4 regions of the Streptomyces sp. STAM6 genome follow, and region 4 is predicted to be linked to each of the others. Evidence: riboswitches for the same ligand, from Rfam matches in the RefSeq annotation. Region 4 holds a riboswitch; each other region holds the start of a gene.
What was found. A riboswitch is a leader RNA that binds a small molecule or an ion and turns the genes downstream of it on or off. The one in region 4 is predicted to bind cobalamin.
Positions count from the first base shown of each region.

Region 1: it holds a riboswitch for cobalamin, as region 4 does, so the genes downstream of both, metE (5-methyltetrahydropteroyltriglutamate--homocysteine S-methyltransferase) here and cobN (cobaltochelatase subunit CobN) in region 4, are expected to answer to the same signal.
Region 2: it holds a riboswitch for cobalamin, as region 4 does, so the genes downstream of both, ACY34K_RS05085 (ribonucleoside-diphosphate reductase subunit alpha) here and cobN (cobaltochelatase subunit CobN) in region 4, are expected to answer to the same signal.
Region 3: it holds a riboswitch for cobalamin, as region 4 does, so the genes downstream of both, ACY34K_RS26805 (energy-coupling factor ABC transporter permease) here and cobN (cobaltochelatase subunit CobN) in region 4, are expected to answer to the same signal.

Region 1 is NZ_JBUEFZ010000017.1:85,308-88,937, reverse strand. Features, by position in the region: gene sbnA (2,3-diaminopropionate biosynthesis protein SbnA) at 1-77, shown strand, start outside; gene ACY34K_RS20695 (hypothetical protein) at 187-612, shown strand; gene ACY34K_RS20690 (magnesium and cobalt transport protein CorA) at 618-1,700, opposite strand; cobalamin riboswitch at 1,861-2,086, shown strand; gene metE (5-methyltetrahydropteroyltriglutamate--homocysteine S-methyltransferase) at 2,243-3,630, shown strand, end outside.
Region 2 is NZ_JBUEFZ010000003.1:62,144-65,773, reverse strand. Features, by position in the region: gene mctP (monocarboxylate uptake permease MctP) at 1-485, shown strand, start outside; gene ACY34K_RS05090 (GNAT family N-acetyltransferase) at 575-1,075, shown strand; cobalamin riboswitch at 1,141-1,263, shown strand; gene ACY34K_RS05085 (ribonucleoside-diphosphate reductase subunit alpha) at 1,397-3,630, shown strand, end outside.
Region 3 is NZ_JBUEFZ010000030.1:28,734-32,363, forward strand. Features, by position in the region: gene dhaK (dihydroxyacetone kinase subunit DhaK) at 1-389, shown strand, start outside; gene dhaL (dihydroxyacetone kinase subunit DhaL) at 395-994, shown strand; gene ACY34K_RS26800 (PTS-dependent dihydroxyacetone kinase phosphotransferase subunit DhaM) at 994-1,398, shown strand; cobalamin riboswitch at 1,477-1,669, shown strand; gene ACY34K_RS26805 (energy-coupling factor ABC transporter permease) at 1,699-2,397, shown strand; gene ACY34K_RS26810 (energy-coupling factor ABC transporter substrate-binding protein) at 2,397-2,774, shown strand; gene cbiQ (cobalt ECF transporter T component CbiQ) at 2,781-3,530, shown strand; gene ACY34K_RS26820 (energy-coupling factor ABC transporter ATP-binding protein) at 3,527-3,630, shown strand, end outside.
Region 4 is NZ_JBUEFZ010000019.1:48,454-52,083, forward strand. Features, by position in the region: gene ACY34K_RS21570 (precorrin-8X methylmutase) at 1-310, opposite strand, end outside; gene ACY34K_RS21575 (cobalamin biosynthesis protein CobG) at 307-1,788, opposite strand; cobalamin riboswitch at 1,832-1,962, shown strand; gene cobN (cobaltochelatase subunit CobN) at 2,001-3,630, shown strand, end outside.

The DNA.
Region 1 (3,630 bases), on a different contig from region 4:
TCTACGACGACGACTGGCTCACCCGGTCCTACGGCCCCCACCTCCGCACCCCACCCCGCCGGACGCCCCCCGCCTGAACCAGGCCCGCCGCCGGGAGACCCCCATTCGGCCCAGCCGCCCGCGCCGTACCTCGGAGCCGGACATAGGGTCGTCGGGACGGTCATCGGACCGCGAGGAGGCTTCGCCATGGACTTCCGCATCGCCGGGACGGCCCTGGCCCTGGCCGTGGTCACGGCAGTACCACTGGCCGGGGCCGCCGAAGCGCAGACCGATCTGGACTGCCGGGATTTCGCCTTCCAGGAAGACGCGCAGGCCGAGTTCGACCGGGACCGCAGCGACCCGCACCGGCTCGACGAGGACCCGGGGCCGGATGACGGGATCGCCTGCGAGGCGCTGCCCCGGCGAGGGGCGGTCACGGCCGTGCCGACAGCCGGGGAGAGCCGTGCAGGGGTGACCGCCCGGCCCACCCGGGGTGTCGCCGGGGGTGTCGGCGGGACGTCGCGGCCGACCGGCATCGAGACGGCCGTCGGCGCTGCCCTCGCGGGCACCGCCCTCTTCTTCGCCGGCTACACGGCCGTGAAGCGCCGCCGGCGCGCCCGGCGCCCGGACTGAGGGGCTCAGAGCCAGCCGTTGCGGCGGAAGCTGCGGTGGATCAGGTAGCAGGCCGCCGCCATGACGGCGAGCACCGCCGGGTACCCGTACGTCCAGCGGAGTTCGGGCATGTGCTCGAAGTTCATGCCGTACACGCCGCACACCATCGTGGGCACCGCCACGATCGCCGCCCAGGCCGTGATCTTGCGCATGTCCTCGTTCTGGGCCAGCGTCACCTGCGCGAGGTGCGCCTGCAGGATGGAGTCGAGCAGGGCGTCGTACGACGAGATCTGCTCGTTCACGCGCTCCAGATGGCCCGCCACGTCCCGGAAGTACGGTTCGAGCCCGGCCTCGATCGGCGGCGGCGGGGAGCTGATGATCTCCTGCAGGGGGCGGTGCAGCGGACCCACCGCCCGCTTCACCTCCATGAGTTCCCGCTTGAGCTGGTAGATGCGGCCCGCGTCGGTGCGGGCGGCGTGCTCGCTGAACACCGCCGTCTCGACCGCGTCCATGTCGCTCTGCAGGGCGTCCGTCACCGTCAGGTAGTCGTCGACCGCACGGTCCGCCACCGCGTGCAGCACCGCCGCGGGCCCCTTCGCCAGTTGCTCCGGCACGGCCTCCAGCGCCTCCCGCAGCGGCCCCAGCGACCCGTGCCTCCCGTGCTGGATCGTGATCACGAAGTCGTGGCCGGTGAAGACCATCACCTCACCCGTGTCCACCACCTCGCTCGTCGCGGTGAGTTCCGCGTGCTCGACGTAACGGCACGTCTTGAACACGGCGAACAGCGTCCCGTCGTACCGCTGGAACTTCGGCCGCTGATGGGCCTGCACCGCGTCGTCCACGGCCAGCGGATGCAGCCCGAACAACTCGGCCACCTCCGCTATCTCCTCGGCCGACGGCTCGTGCAGACCGATCCACACGAAACCCCGGCCCGACTTGCGCACCCGCGCCACCGCCTCGGACGCCGTCCACGCCTCCGGCTGCCGCACACCGTCCTCGTAGATCACGCAATTGACCACCGCGGTGCCCAGCGGCGACCGCGCCGGGTGGCTCAGGTCGACCCTTCTGCGGTAGGCCCGGCGCACCAGACGCCGGAGGCTGCGGATCATCGACACGTGCTGGCTCCTTCGAACGACCGGCGGTCAGTGTGCCACCCGCCGCCCTGACGGTGCCGCCCCAGGCACCGCGTCACGGCACCGCGTCACGGCACCGGACCGCATCACGGCGCCCGCCCCGCCCCGTGCCCCGCCCCGCGCCGGCCGACCGCCGTAGACTGTCCGGCGCAGCTGGTTCGCCCTGCCCGCCAGGCAGGCGCGTCGCAAGAGGGAACCCGGTGGGAATCCGGGACTGCCCCGCAGCGGTGAGCGGGAACGACCGCCGTCATACGCACTGGATCCGTCAAGGTCCGGGAAGCGACGGCCAGTAGGGGTCCGCCGGTCATCCACCGGCAGACGTGCCCGCGAGTCCGAAGACCTGCCACTGCCCGCGTACGACCGGCTCGTGCGCGGAGATCCCGGTGACCTCGAGGGCGGGTCGGCGTACACACAGGGCGGGCACGGACTCCGTGCGTCCGCCCCGTTCGGCCGTTTCCTTCGCCTCCTCACCCCTCACCGGGGTCGTTCGTCGTGAACAGCTCGCGAAGGAGAGTTCCGTGACAGCGAAGTCCGCAGCCGCGGCAGCAAGGGCCACCGTGTACGGCTACCCCCGTCAGGGCCCGGACCGGGAACTGAAGAAGGCCGTCGAGGGCTACTGGAAGGGCCGTGTCGACGCCGCCCGCCTCCACCGGACCGCGGCCGAGTTGCGGGCCGCCACCTGGCGGCAGCTGGCCGCCGCCGGCCTCGACGAAGTGCCCACCGGTGACTTCTCGTACTACGACCACGTCCTCGACACCACCGTGATGGTCGGCGCCGTCCCCGCCCGCCACCGCGCCGCCTTCGAAGCCGACCCCCTCGACGGCTACTTCGCCATGGCGCGCGGCACCCAGGACGCCGCGCCCCTGGAGATGACCAAGTGGTTCGACACCAACTACCACTACCTGGTCCCCGAACTCGGCCCCGGCACCGTCTTCTCCGCCGACTCCACCCGGCAGGTCGCGGAGCTGACCGAAGCCCTCGCCCTCGGCCACACCGCCCGTCCCGTCCTCCTCGGACCCGTCACCTACCTCCTGCTCGCCAAGCCCGCCCCCGACGTCCCCACCGGTTTCGAACCGCTCACCCTCCTCGACCGGTTGCTGCCCGTGTACGCCGAGATCCTCGCCGACCTGCGTGCCGCGGGCGCCCCCTGGGTCCAGCTCGACGAGCCGGCCCTCGTCCAGGACCGCACCGGCGCCGAACTCGCCGCCACCGCACACGCCTACCGCGCCCTCGGCACCCTCGGCGACCGGCCCAGGCTGCTCGTCGCCTCCTACTTCGACCGCCTCGGCGAAGCCCTCCCCGTCCTCGCCGAGGCACCCGTCGACGGGCTCGCGCTCGACTTCACCGGGCCCGCCGCCGCCAACCTCGACGACCTCGCCGCAACCGGCGGCCTGCCCGGCAAGCGCCTCGTCGCCGGCGTCGTCGACGGCCGCAACATCTGGATCAACGACCTCTCCGCGTCGCTCGCCACCCTCGGCACCCTCCTCGGACTCGCCGACCGGGTGGACGTCGCCGCCTCCTGCTCCCTGCTGCACGTGCCCCTGGACGCCACAGCCGAACGGGACATCGACCCGCAGATCGCCCGCTGGCTCTCCTTCGCCCGCCAGAAGACCACCGAGATCGCCACCCTGGCCCGCGGCCTCGCCCACGGCACCGACACCATCGCCGCCGAACTCGCCGCCAACCGCGCCGGCCTCGCCTCCCGCGCCGGCTCCGCCCTCACCCACGACCCGGCCGTCCGCGCCCGCGCCGCCGCCGTCACCACCGCCGACACCCGCCGTGCCCAGCCCTACCCCCGGCGCGCCGCCGCCCAGCGCGCCCATCTGAACCTGCCCCCACTGCCGACCACCACCATCGGCTCCTTCCCGCAGACCACCGAACTGCGGACCGCCCGTGCCGCCCTGCG
Region 2 (3,630 bases), on a different contig from region 4:
AGGAGACCAAGGTGTCCAAGCTGGTGTCGCTGCTGGTGAAGGTGGGCGCGCTGGCCTTCGTCCTCACCATGGACAAGACCGTCGCCATCAACTTCCAGCTGCTCGGCGGCATCTGGATCCTGCAGACCTTCCCGGCCCTGGTCGGCGGTCTGTTCACGCGCTGGTTCCACCGCTGGGCGCTGCTGGCCGGCTGGGCCGTCGGCATGGTCTACGGCACGGCCGCCGCGTACGGCGTCGCGAGCCCCACGCAGAAGCACTTCGGCGGCTCGTCCGCCGAGATCCCGGGCATCGGTGAGATCGGCTACATCGGCCTGACGGCGTTCGTCCTCAACGTGGTCGTCACCGTCGTCCTCACCTTCGTCCTCAAGGCCGTCAAGGCCCCCGAGGGCGTGGACGAGACGTCGCCGTCGGACTACACCGCCGACGCGGGCGACCCGGGCGTCAAGGTCGAGCTTCCGCCGGCCACGGCGGGTGCCGGTCACTGACGGCCCTCGCGCACGACGAAGGCCGCCGCACTCCCTCCGGGGGGCGCGGCGGCCTTCGTCGTCGCCGCACGAGGGGCCACACTGCGCCCATGGACATCACCATCAGGGCCGTACGGCCCGACGAGCACACCGCGCTGGGCGACATCACCGCGGAGGCGTACCTCGCCGACGGGCTGCCGGCCTTCGGAGAGAGCGACGAGTACCTGCACGAGCTGCGCGACGTGTCCGCGCGTGCCGCGGGGGCCGAGGTGCTCGTCGCCGTGGGCGAGAACGAACAGCTGCTGGGCGGCGTGACGTTCGTCGCGTCCGGCGGCCCGTGGGCCGGCATCGCGCGCGAGGGCGAGGCCGAGATCCTGATGCTCGCGGTGGCGGAAGCGGCCCGCGGCCGGGGTGCCGGCGAGGCGCTCGCACGGGCCTGCGTGGAGCGCGCCCGGGCCCTGCCGGGCTGCCGGGGGATCGTCCTGTCGACCCAGGTCGCGATGCGATCGGCCCACCGGCTCTACGAGCGGCTGGGGTTCGTACGGACCCCGGAACGGGACTGGGAACCCCTCCACGGCGTCACTCTGCGCACCTACGGCCTGAAGCTCTGAGCGACACGGCGATTGCCGACCGACACAACATGTGGGGGGTGCCTCAAGGGGAGCCCCCCACATGTATGCTCATGCTCGCTGTCGTCGCAGGGGAATCCGGTGCGAATCCGGAACTGTCCCGCAACGGTGTGTTGGTGTGCCTTTGCGCCCTTTGAAGTCCGAACACCTGCTGACAGTGCGCCCGGTCCGTCCGGCCCGGGTGCCCAGACGTCCGGGCCTCGCGGAGTGGGCCGGTGGACGCGGTGCATGCGCCCCTGTGCCCGGGCGCCCCGCTCCCCTGCCCGCCCGCCGGCCCCGAGCCGAGCGAGGGAGAGCCCCCACGTGACCATCGCGCCAGCCGATCCGGCCTCAAGCGTCACGGACACGGAGACCGACGGACCCGGGACCGCCCACCCGTCTCCCACCACCGCCCTCGACGGAGGTCCTTCGGGCCGCGGCGCCGACCTGCTGCGGACCCTGACGGACCTCACCGCCGATCTGCCCGACACGGACCCCGGCCGGGTCGCCGCCGCCGCGCTGCGCGGCCGGCACGCCGGTTCGGACGACGCCGAACTGCGGGAGCTCGCCACCGAGGCGGCCGCCGGACTCATCTCCGAGGACCCCGCGTACTCGCGGCTCGCCGCCAGGCTGCTGACCCGGACCATCGCCGAAGAGGCGGCGAGCCAGGGCGCGGTGTCGTTCTCGGCGTCCGTGGCCGTCGGCCACCGTGAGGGCCTGATCGCCGACCGCACGGCCGAGTTCGTCCGTCTGCACACCGTACGGATGGACGGCCTCGTCGACCCGGAGGCGGACGACCGCTTCGGCTACTTCGGCCTGCGGACGCTCTACTCGCGCTATCTGCTCCGGCACCCGATCACGCGCAAGGTCATCGAGACCCCGCAGCACTTCATGCTGCGCGTGGCGGCCGGCCTCGCGGAGGACGACTCGCTGCGCGCGCTGGACGAGGTCGCGGCGCTCTACCGGCTGATGAGCCGGCTCGACTACCTGCCGTCCTCCCCCACGCTGTTCAACTCCGGCACCCGCCACCCGCAGATGTCGTCCTGCTACCTGCTGGACTCGCCGCAGGACGAGCTGGACTCGATCTACGACCGCTACCACCAGGTGGCGCGGCTCTCCAAGCACGCGGGCGGCATCGGACTGTCCTACTCCCGCATCCGTGCCCGCGGTTCGCTCATCCGCGGCACCAACGGCCACTCCAACGGCATCGTGCCGTTCCTGAAGACCCTGGACGCCTCGGTCGCCGCCGTGAACCAGGGCGGCCGCCGCAAGGGCGCGGCCGCGGTCTACCTGGAGACCTGGCACGCGGACATCGAGGAGTTCCTGGAGCTGCGCGACAACACGGGCGAGGACGCCCGGCGCACCCACAACCTCAACCTGGCGCACTGGATCCCGGACGAGTTCATGCGCCGGGTCAACGCGGACGCCGAGTGGTCGCTGTTCTCGCCGGCCGACGTGCCGGAGCTCGTCGACCTGTACGGCGAGGAGTTCGACACCGCCTACCGCAGGGCCGAGGCGGCCGGACTGGCCAAGAAGACCATGCCGGCCCGTGACCTGTACGGCCGCATGATGCGCACCCTCGCGCAGACCGGCCAGGGCTGGATGACGTTCAAGGACGCCTCCAACCGGACCGCGAACCAGACCGCCGAGCCCGGCACGGTCGTGCACTCCTCCAACCTGTGCACCGAGATCATCGAGGTGACGAACGACGGCGAGACCGCCGTCTGCAACCTCGGTTCGGTGAACCTGGGCGCCTTCGTCGCCGGAGGCACGATCGACTGGGAGCGGCTGGACGAGACCGTCCGCACCGCCGTGACGTTCCTCGACCGGGTCGTCGACATCAACTTCTACCCGACCGAGCAGGCCGGCCGGTCCAACACCAAGTGGCGGCCGGTGGGTCTGGGCGCGATGGGCCTGCAGGACGTCTTCTTCCAGCTGAAGCTGCCGTTCGACTCCCCCGAGGCGCGCGCCCTGTCGACCCGGATCGCCGAGCGGATCATGCTCGCGGCCTACGAGGCCTCCGCCGACCTCGCCGAGCGCAGCGGCCCGCTCCCCGCATGGGAGCAGACCCGGGCGGCGCGCGGGGTGCTGCACCCGGACCACTACGACGTGGAGCTGAACTGGCCGGAGCGCTGGGCGGCGCTGCGCGAGCGGATCGCCTCGGTCGGCATGCGCAACTCGCTGCTGCTGGCCATCGCCCCGACCGCGACCATTGCCTCCATCGCCGGCGTGTACGAGTGCATCGAGCCGCAGGTCTCCAACCTCTTCAAGCGTGAGACGCTGTCGGGTGAGTTCCTCCAGGTCAACTCCTACCTGGTCGAAGAGCTGAAGAAGCTCGGCGTGTGGGACGCGCAGACCCGGGAGGCGCTGCGCGAGTCCAACGGATCGGTGCAGGGCTTCAGCTGGGTGCCCGCCGAGGTGCGTGCGCTGTACCGGACGGCCTGGGAGATCCCGCAGCGCGGCCTGATCGACATGGCGGCGGCGCGGACCCCGTTCCTGGACCAGTCGCAGTCGCTGAACCTGTTCATGGAGACGCCCACCATCGGCAAGCTGTCGTC
Region 3 (3,630 bases), on a different contig from region 4:
CGACGTTCGATCTGCCGCCCGGCGAGCTGGAGTTGGGCATCGGTATCCATGGCGAGCCGGGGCGTGAACGGCGGGCGATGATGACGTCGCGGGAGATCGCGGACTTCGCGGTGGACGCCGTGCTGGAGGATCTGAACCCGAGGGGGCCCGTGCTGGTCCTGGTCAACGGTATGGGCGCGACCCCGCTGCTGGAGCTGTACGGGTTCAACGCCGAGGTGCAGCGGGTGCTCGGCGAGCGGGGTGTCATGGCGGCCCGTACGCTCGTCGGAAACTATGTGACGTCGCTGGACATGGCAGGCTGCTCGGTCACCCTGTGCCAGGCTGACGAGGAGTTGCTCAGGCTGTGGGACGCGCCGGTGCAGACGGCCGCGCTCCGGTGGGGACGGTGATCGCGGTGATGGACGCGGACTTCTTCCGGCGGTGGATGACGAAGGCGGCGGCGGCCGTCGACCGCGAGGCGGACCGGCTCACCGAGCTGGACTCGGCGATCGGTGACGCCGATCACGGCACCAATCTGCAGCGCGGCTTCGCGGCCGTGACCGCGGCACTGGACAAGGAGCCGCCGCGGACCCCGGGCGCGGTGCTGATCCTCGCCGGCCGGCAGCTGATCTCGACGGTGGGCGGCGCGTCAGGACCGCTGTACGGGACACTGCTGCGGCGTACCGGCAAGGCGCTCGGTGACGCCGCCGAGGTCACGCCCGGGCAACTGGCCGACGCGCTGCGGGCCGGGGTCGCCGCGGTGGCGCAGCTCGGCGGGGCCGCGGCCGGCGACAAGACGATGCTGGACGCGCTGGAGCCGGCCGTGGAGGCGCTCGGCGCATCGTTCGCCGCGGCCGGGGAGGCGGCCGAGCGGGGGGCGGAGGCGACCGTGCCGATGCAGGCCCGCAAGGGCCGGGCGAGCTATCTCGGTGAACGCAGCATCGGGCACCGGGACCCCGGCGCCACCTCCTCCGCGCTGCTGATCGCGGCACTGGCCGAGGCGGAGGCGGCCTGATGGGGGCGCCGGTCGGGATCGTGCTCGTGTCGCACAGCGCTGCGGTCGCCTCGTCGGTCGCGGAGCTGGCGCGCGGTCTCGCGGGCGCCGGGCCGACCGCTCCGGTGGCGGCCGCCGGCGGCACGCCGGACGGCGGGCTCGGCACCAGTTCCGAACTGATCTCCGAAGCTGCCGCGTCGGTCGACGGCGGGGCCGGCGTGGCGGTGCTGGTCGACCTCGGCAGCGCCGTGCTGACGGTGAAGGCGCTCCTGGCGGAGGGGAACGAACTCCCCGACGGCACAAGGCTGGTGGACGCGCCGTTCGTCGAGGGAGCGGTGGCGGCCGTGGTCACGGCGTCGGCCGGCGGCGATCTCGACGCGGTGGTCACGGCGGCCTCGGAGGCGTACGGCTACCGCAAGGAGTGAGGCGGCCGGGGCGGCAGCCACGAGGGGTGGAGCGGGGCCGTGCGCCGGTGCGCGGGTTGTGATGGCCTGATCAACGCACTAATGTCACACCGCCTTGGTGTACGGGAAACCGGTGCGGTACCGGTGCGGCCCTCGCCACTGTGATCGGGAAGTCCGGCTCCATCCTTCGGGAAGCCACTGGACCACCGCGGGAGACCGTGGGGTCCGGGAAGGCGGAGTCGCGGCGGCATGACCCGTCAGCCAGGAGACCGGCCAGGGCGCGTTGTCCATCCACGAGGTGCTGGAGAGGGTCTCCCAACCATGCATATCGCCGAGGGGTATCTCCCCCCTGTGCACGCGGCCGCCTGGAGCGTCGCGGCCGCCCCCTTCGTCGTCCACGGCGTCCGCGCCCTGACCCGGGAGGTCAAGGCCAACCCTGAGTCCACTCTGCTGCTCGGTGCGTCCGGTGCCTTCACATTTGTCCTTTCGGCCCTGAAGATCCCGAGCGTGACGGGCAGTTGCTCGCACCCCACGGGCACGGGACTGGGCGCCATCCTCTTCCGGCCACCGATCATGGCGGTGCTCGGCACCATCACCCTGCTGTTCCAGGCGCTGCTGCTGGCGCACGGCGGTCTGACCACCCTGGGCGCGAACGCCTTCTCGATGGCGATCGTCGGGCCCTGGGCCGGCTTCGGGGTGTACTGGCTCCTGCGGCGGTTCGACGTGCCGCTGATGGTCAGCGTCTTCTTCGGCGCGTTCATCGCCGACATCACCACCTACTGCGTGACCAGCGTGCAGCTGGCGCTGGCGTTCCCGGACCCGAGCAGCGGTTTCATCGGCGCCCTCGGCAAGTTCGGCGGCATCTTCGCGGTCACCCAGCTTCCGCTCGCGGTCAGCGAGGGCCTGCTCACCGTGCTGGTGATGCGGCTGCTGATCCAGTCGAGCAAGGGGGAGCTGACCCGTCTCGGCGTGCTGCTCCAGCGCGGCCGCACGGACGAGAAGAAGGAGGCCGTGGCCTGATGAGCCGTAACGCCAAGATCAATACGCTGCTGCTGCTCGTCGTCGCGGCGCTCGCGGTCCTGCCGCTCGCCCTGGGCATGGGCGACCACAAGGAGGAGCCGTTCACGGGCGCGGACGGGCAGGCAGAGACCGCGATCACCGAGACGCATCCCGACTACGAGCCCTGGTTCAGCCCCCTGTACGAGCCGCCGTCCGGTGAGATCGAGTCGGCGCTGTTCTCCCTGCAGGCCGCGATCGGCGCCGGGGTGCTGGCGTACTACTTCGGGCTGCGCCGTGGCCGCCGGCAGGGCGAGGCCCGGGCGCGCGCCGAGGCGGCCGGTGCCCGGAGCGACGAGGCGGCCGAACCCGTGGCCGCCGACCGGCAGCCGTCCGCGTAGCCGCCGGTGCTGCCGATCGACGCGGCGGCGCACAGCAGTCGCTGGCGCCGCCGCCATCCGTGCGAAAAAGCGGTTCTCGGCTTCGGGCTGACGATCTGCGCGATCAGCCTGCCGGCGTGGCCCGGGGCCGTACTCGTCGCGGCCGCCACCCTGGCCGTGCTGCTCGGCCCCGCCGGCGTGGGCGGCCGGCAGCTGTGGCGGGCGTTCCGCATTCCGCTGGGCTTCTGTGTCACCGGCGCGGTACCGCTGCTGTTCCAGGTGGGCGGGGCGGGCGGGTTCGTGACGCTCGCGCCGGACGGGCCGGTACACGCGGGACAGTTGCTGCTGCGTACGTCGGCGGCGTCGCTCGGGGTGCTGCTGTTCGCGTTCACCACGCCGGTCTCGGACGTACTGCCGCGGCTGGTGCGGGCCGGGGTGCCGGCCCCGGTGGTCGACGTCGCGCTCGTGATGTACCGGATCAGCTTCCTGCTGCTGGACGCGGTGACCCGGATCCGGCAGGCACAGGCGGCACGCCTCGGGCTGACCACCCGCGCCGCGACGTGGCGTTCGCTGGCGGGCCTCGGCGCGACGGCCTTCGTCCGGGCCTTCGACCGCGCGGCCCGGCTCCAGACGGGGCTGGCCGGCCGCGGCTACGACGGGACACTGCGCGTCCTTGTACCGCAGGCGTCGGTGTCCGGGCGGTTCCTCGCCGCCACCGGGGCGCTGTTCACCGGTCTGGTGGCCCTCACTCTCGTACTCGAAAGGTTCCTGCCATGAATCCGTCCGCCGTCGTGGAACTCGTCGGTGCGGGATACGCGTACGAAGACGGGCCGGCCGTGCTGCGGGACGTGGACTTCGCGGTGCCCGAGGGGCGTTC
Region 4 (3,630 bases):
AGAGCGTGCAGATCACGTCGTTGTCGGCGGGCAGGCGCTTGCGTGTGACCCCGCTCGCCACCATCTGCGCGTCGCAGAGGATCGGCGCACCGGCGCGCAGCGCCTCGCGGGCGCGGGCGACCACCTTCGGTGTGTGGGCGAGGTCGCGGACGAGGTCGACCATGCCGCAGGCGTGGATCATCCGCACGGCGACCTGGCTGACGTCGGCGGGCAGGCCCGCGAGATCCGCCTCGGCGCGGATCGTGGCAAAGGACTGGCGGTAGATCTCCGCGCCGTCCTTCTCGTAGTCGAACACTCTGCTCTCGCTCATCTCGTAGTACGGGCCCTCGTGATCGCGTCGGCCAGGCTCGCGCCGCCGGCGGCCTGGCCTGTCGGTACGTCGTGTTCCGCCGTGCCCCGTACGGTCACCCGGTACGTGCCGTCGCCGGTCGCGACGGCGTCCACCCACGTGCCGCGCGGGTGGCCGCAGCGGCGCTCGCAGCCCGACCAGTGGACCGGCAGGGGGCGCGGGCCGCCCTCGCGGGGGCCGTTCGGGCCGCGGGCGTCGCCGGGTGTGGCGTCGGCCCGCACGTCGGACAGGGACTTGGCGCAGCCCGGCCGGCCGGTGCAGGCGCTGACGCCGAGCCAGGGTGAGTCGGCGCGGGTGAGGAATCCGGCCGCGTCCAGGGCAGCGAGCCGTTCCGCGGCCGCGGCGCGGTCGGCGAGGCCCGACAGGACGAATCCGCGCCAGGGGGTGGCCCGTACCTCCCCGGCCGGCACCAGGGCGCGGAACTGCGCGCTGGTCACCCGCCCGAGGGGTGCGAGTACGGACAGGGCGCCGTCCCCGACCAGCCCGAGCCCGGGAGGCGACCCCACGGGTACGGGAACCGGGCCCGCGCCACGTGTGTCCGTGCCCCGTACGTCGACGCTCCGGGCATCCGCGCCCCGTGCGTCCGTGCCGCGGGTACCCGCGCCGCGTGCGTAAGCGCCCGGGAACTGCCGCGCGGCGGTCGCCCCGCTCGCCGACCCGGCGTCCTCGGGCCCGCTCGTCGCCGGCGCGTCCGCCGCCTCCGAGGCGATCCCCGCGGCCGCCAGGGCCGATTCCACGTCCACGTCCTGGCCGTCCGGCAGCTCGCCCGCCCGCCAGGCGCCCGTGCCCGCCTCCCGCACGGCCGCCAGGAAGGCGCGGGCCGCGGCCAGAGCGGCGCGCGGCGCGTCCGCGGCGGGCACCCGGCGGAAGGGGTGCGCTCCCACCCGTACCAGGGCGGAAGCGGCATCCGGGGCTGCGAGCAAGGTCACATCTCCGCCGAGCGCCGCCACGTCGCCGCGCCCGTCGTCGAGGGCGAAGAGGAAACGCCCGGACAGGGCCGTCGCCCAGGGGGCGGCGCAGATCAGGGAGTCCAGTTCGCGGGCCCACAACTGGACGTCGGCGTAGCCGAGTCCGTCCAGCCCGGCCAAGGGGGAGGCCACCACATTGCGTACGCGTTCATGGGTGTCGGAGGGCAGCAGCCCGGCGTCCCGCAACAGCCGGGCCAGGGCGAGCCCGCAGTCCTCACCGAGGCCCCTGAGCTCGATGTTGCCGCGTGAGGTGAGAGTGAGACGCCCGTCACCCAGCCGGTCGGCGGCGTCCGCCAGCACCAGCACCTGATGGGACGTCAAAAGACCTGCGGGCAGGCGGAGTCGGGCCAGGCCGCCGTCGTCAGCCCGGTGCAGTCGCAGCGCACCCGGGCAGGCGTCACCGCGGTCCCGTATGTGAGCTTCACCCCGGTCCGGGGTTTTTGGTGAGCTGGGCGGCATGGCGGCGAGCATACCCACGTCCTTCCAGGTGCCCGCCCTGCGGCGAGGGCGCAGGATCTACTATGCAGACGGCACAGGGTCCCAGGGCCCTAGGGAGGAAGCCCGGTGGAAATCCGGCGCGGTCCCGCCACTGTGAGTCCGGCCCCGGCCGGGCGAGTCAGGAACTCCCGCCGTCCTTACGACCACCCGGGGCGCGGACACCCCGAGGAAGGCCTGCGCACGCCATGACGCCCGCGACCACGCCCGAGGCGACGCCCACCCCGGCGCCCGCGACGACGATCCTGCTGCTGTCGCACTCCGACACCGACCTGCTGAGCGCCCGCGCGGCCGGCGGCCCGGTGGAGTACCGGTTCGCGAACCCCGCCCGGCTGCCGCTGGACGACGTGCCCCGGCTCCTCGACGGCGCCGACCTGGTCGTCGTGCGCCTCCTCGGCGGCGTCCGCGCATGGGAGGAGGGCCTCCAGGCCGTCCGGGACGCCGGGAAGCCCGTGGTCGTCCTCACCGGCGAACAGGCCCCCGACGCCCAGCTGATGGAGACCTCCACCGTCCCCATCGGCATCGCGGCCGAGGCGCACGCCTACCTCGCCCACGGCGGTCCGGACAATCTGGAACAGCTCGCCCGTTTCCTCTCCGACACGGTTCTGCTCACCGGCCACGGCTTCGAGCCGCCGGCCGCCGCCCCCACCTGGGGCCCGCTGGAGCGGACCGCGCGGAACACCACCGGCCCCACCGTGGCCGTGCTCTACTACCGCGCCCACCACATGAGCGGCAACACCGCCTTCGTCGCCACCCTGTGCGAGGCGATCGAGGACGCCGGCGGGCAGGCCCTGCCGCTGTACGTGGCCTCCCTCCGCGCCCCCGAGCAGGAGCTCGTCGAGAACCTGCGGACGGCCGACGCCATCGTCACCACCGTCCTCGCCGCCGGCGGCACGAAGCCCGCCGAGGCGCAGGCCGGCGGAGACGACGAGTCGTGGGACGCGGGCGCCCTCGCCGCCCTCGACGTGCCGATCCTCCAGGCCCTCTGCCTGACCGGCCCGCGCTCCGCCTGGGAGGAGAACGACGAAGGGCTCTCCCCGCTGGACGCCGCGAGCCAGGTCGCCGTCCCCGAGTTCGACGGCCGGCTCATCACCGTCCCGTTCTCCTTCAAGGAGATCGACGAGGACGGCCTGCCCGCCTATGTCGCGGACACCGAACGCGCCGCCCGGGTCGCCGGCATCGCGGTCCGTCACGCCCGCCTGCGCCACATCCCGAACGCCGACAAGCGCCTGGCGCTGGTCCTCTCCGCGTACCCGACCAAGCACTCCCGCATCGGCAACGCCGTCGGCCTCGACACCCCCGCGTCCGCGGTCGCGCTGCTGCGCCGGCTGCGCGAGGAGGGCTACGACTTCGGTGACGAGGACGTGCCGGGCCTGGCGACCGGCGACGGCGACGAGCTGATCTACGCGCTGATCGAGGCCGGCGGCCACGACCAGGCCTGGCTCACCGAGGAACAGCTGGCCAGGAACCCGGTCCGCATCCCGGCCGCCGACTACCGGCGCTGGTACGCGAAGCTGCCGCGGGAGCTGCGCGACCAGGTCGAGGAGCACTGGGGCCCGGCGCCGGGCGAGATGTTCCTGGACCGCTCCCGCAATCCGGAGGGCGACATCGTGCTCGCCGCCCTGCGCCGCGGGAACCTGCTGATCCTCATCCAGCCGCCGCGCGGCTTCGGCGAGAACCCGATCGCGATCTACCACGACCCGGATCTGCCGCCGTCGCACCACTACCTGGCCGCCTACCGCTGGATCGCCGCCGCCCGCGAGGACGGTGGCTTCGGCGCCGACGCCATGGTCCACCTCGGCAAGCACGGCAACCTGG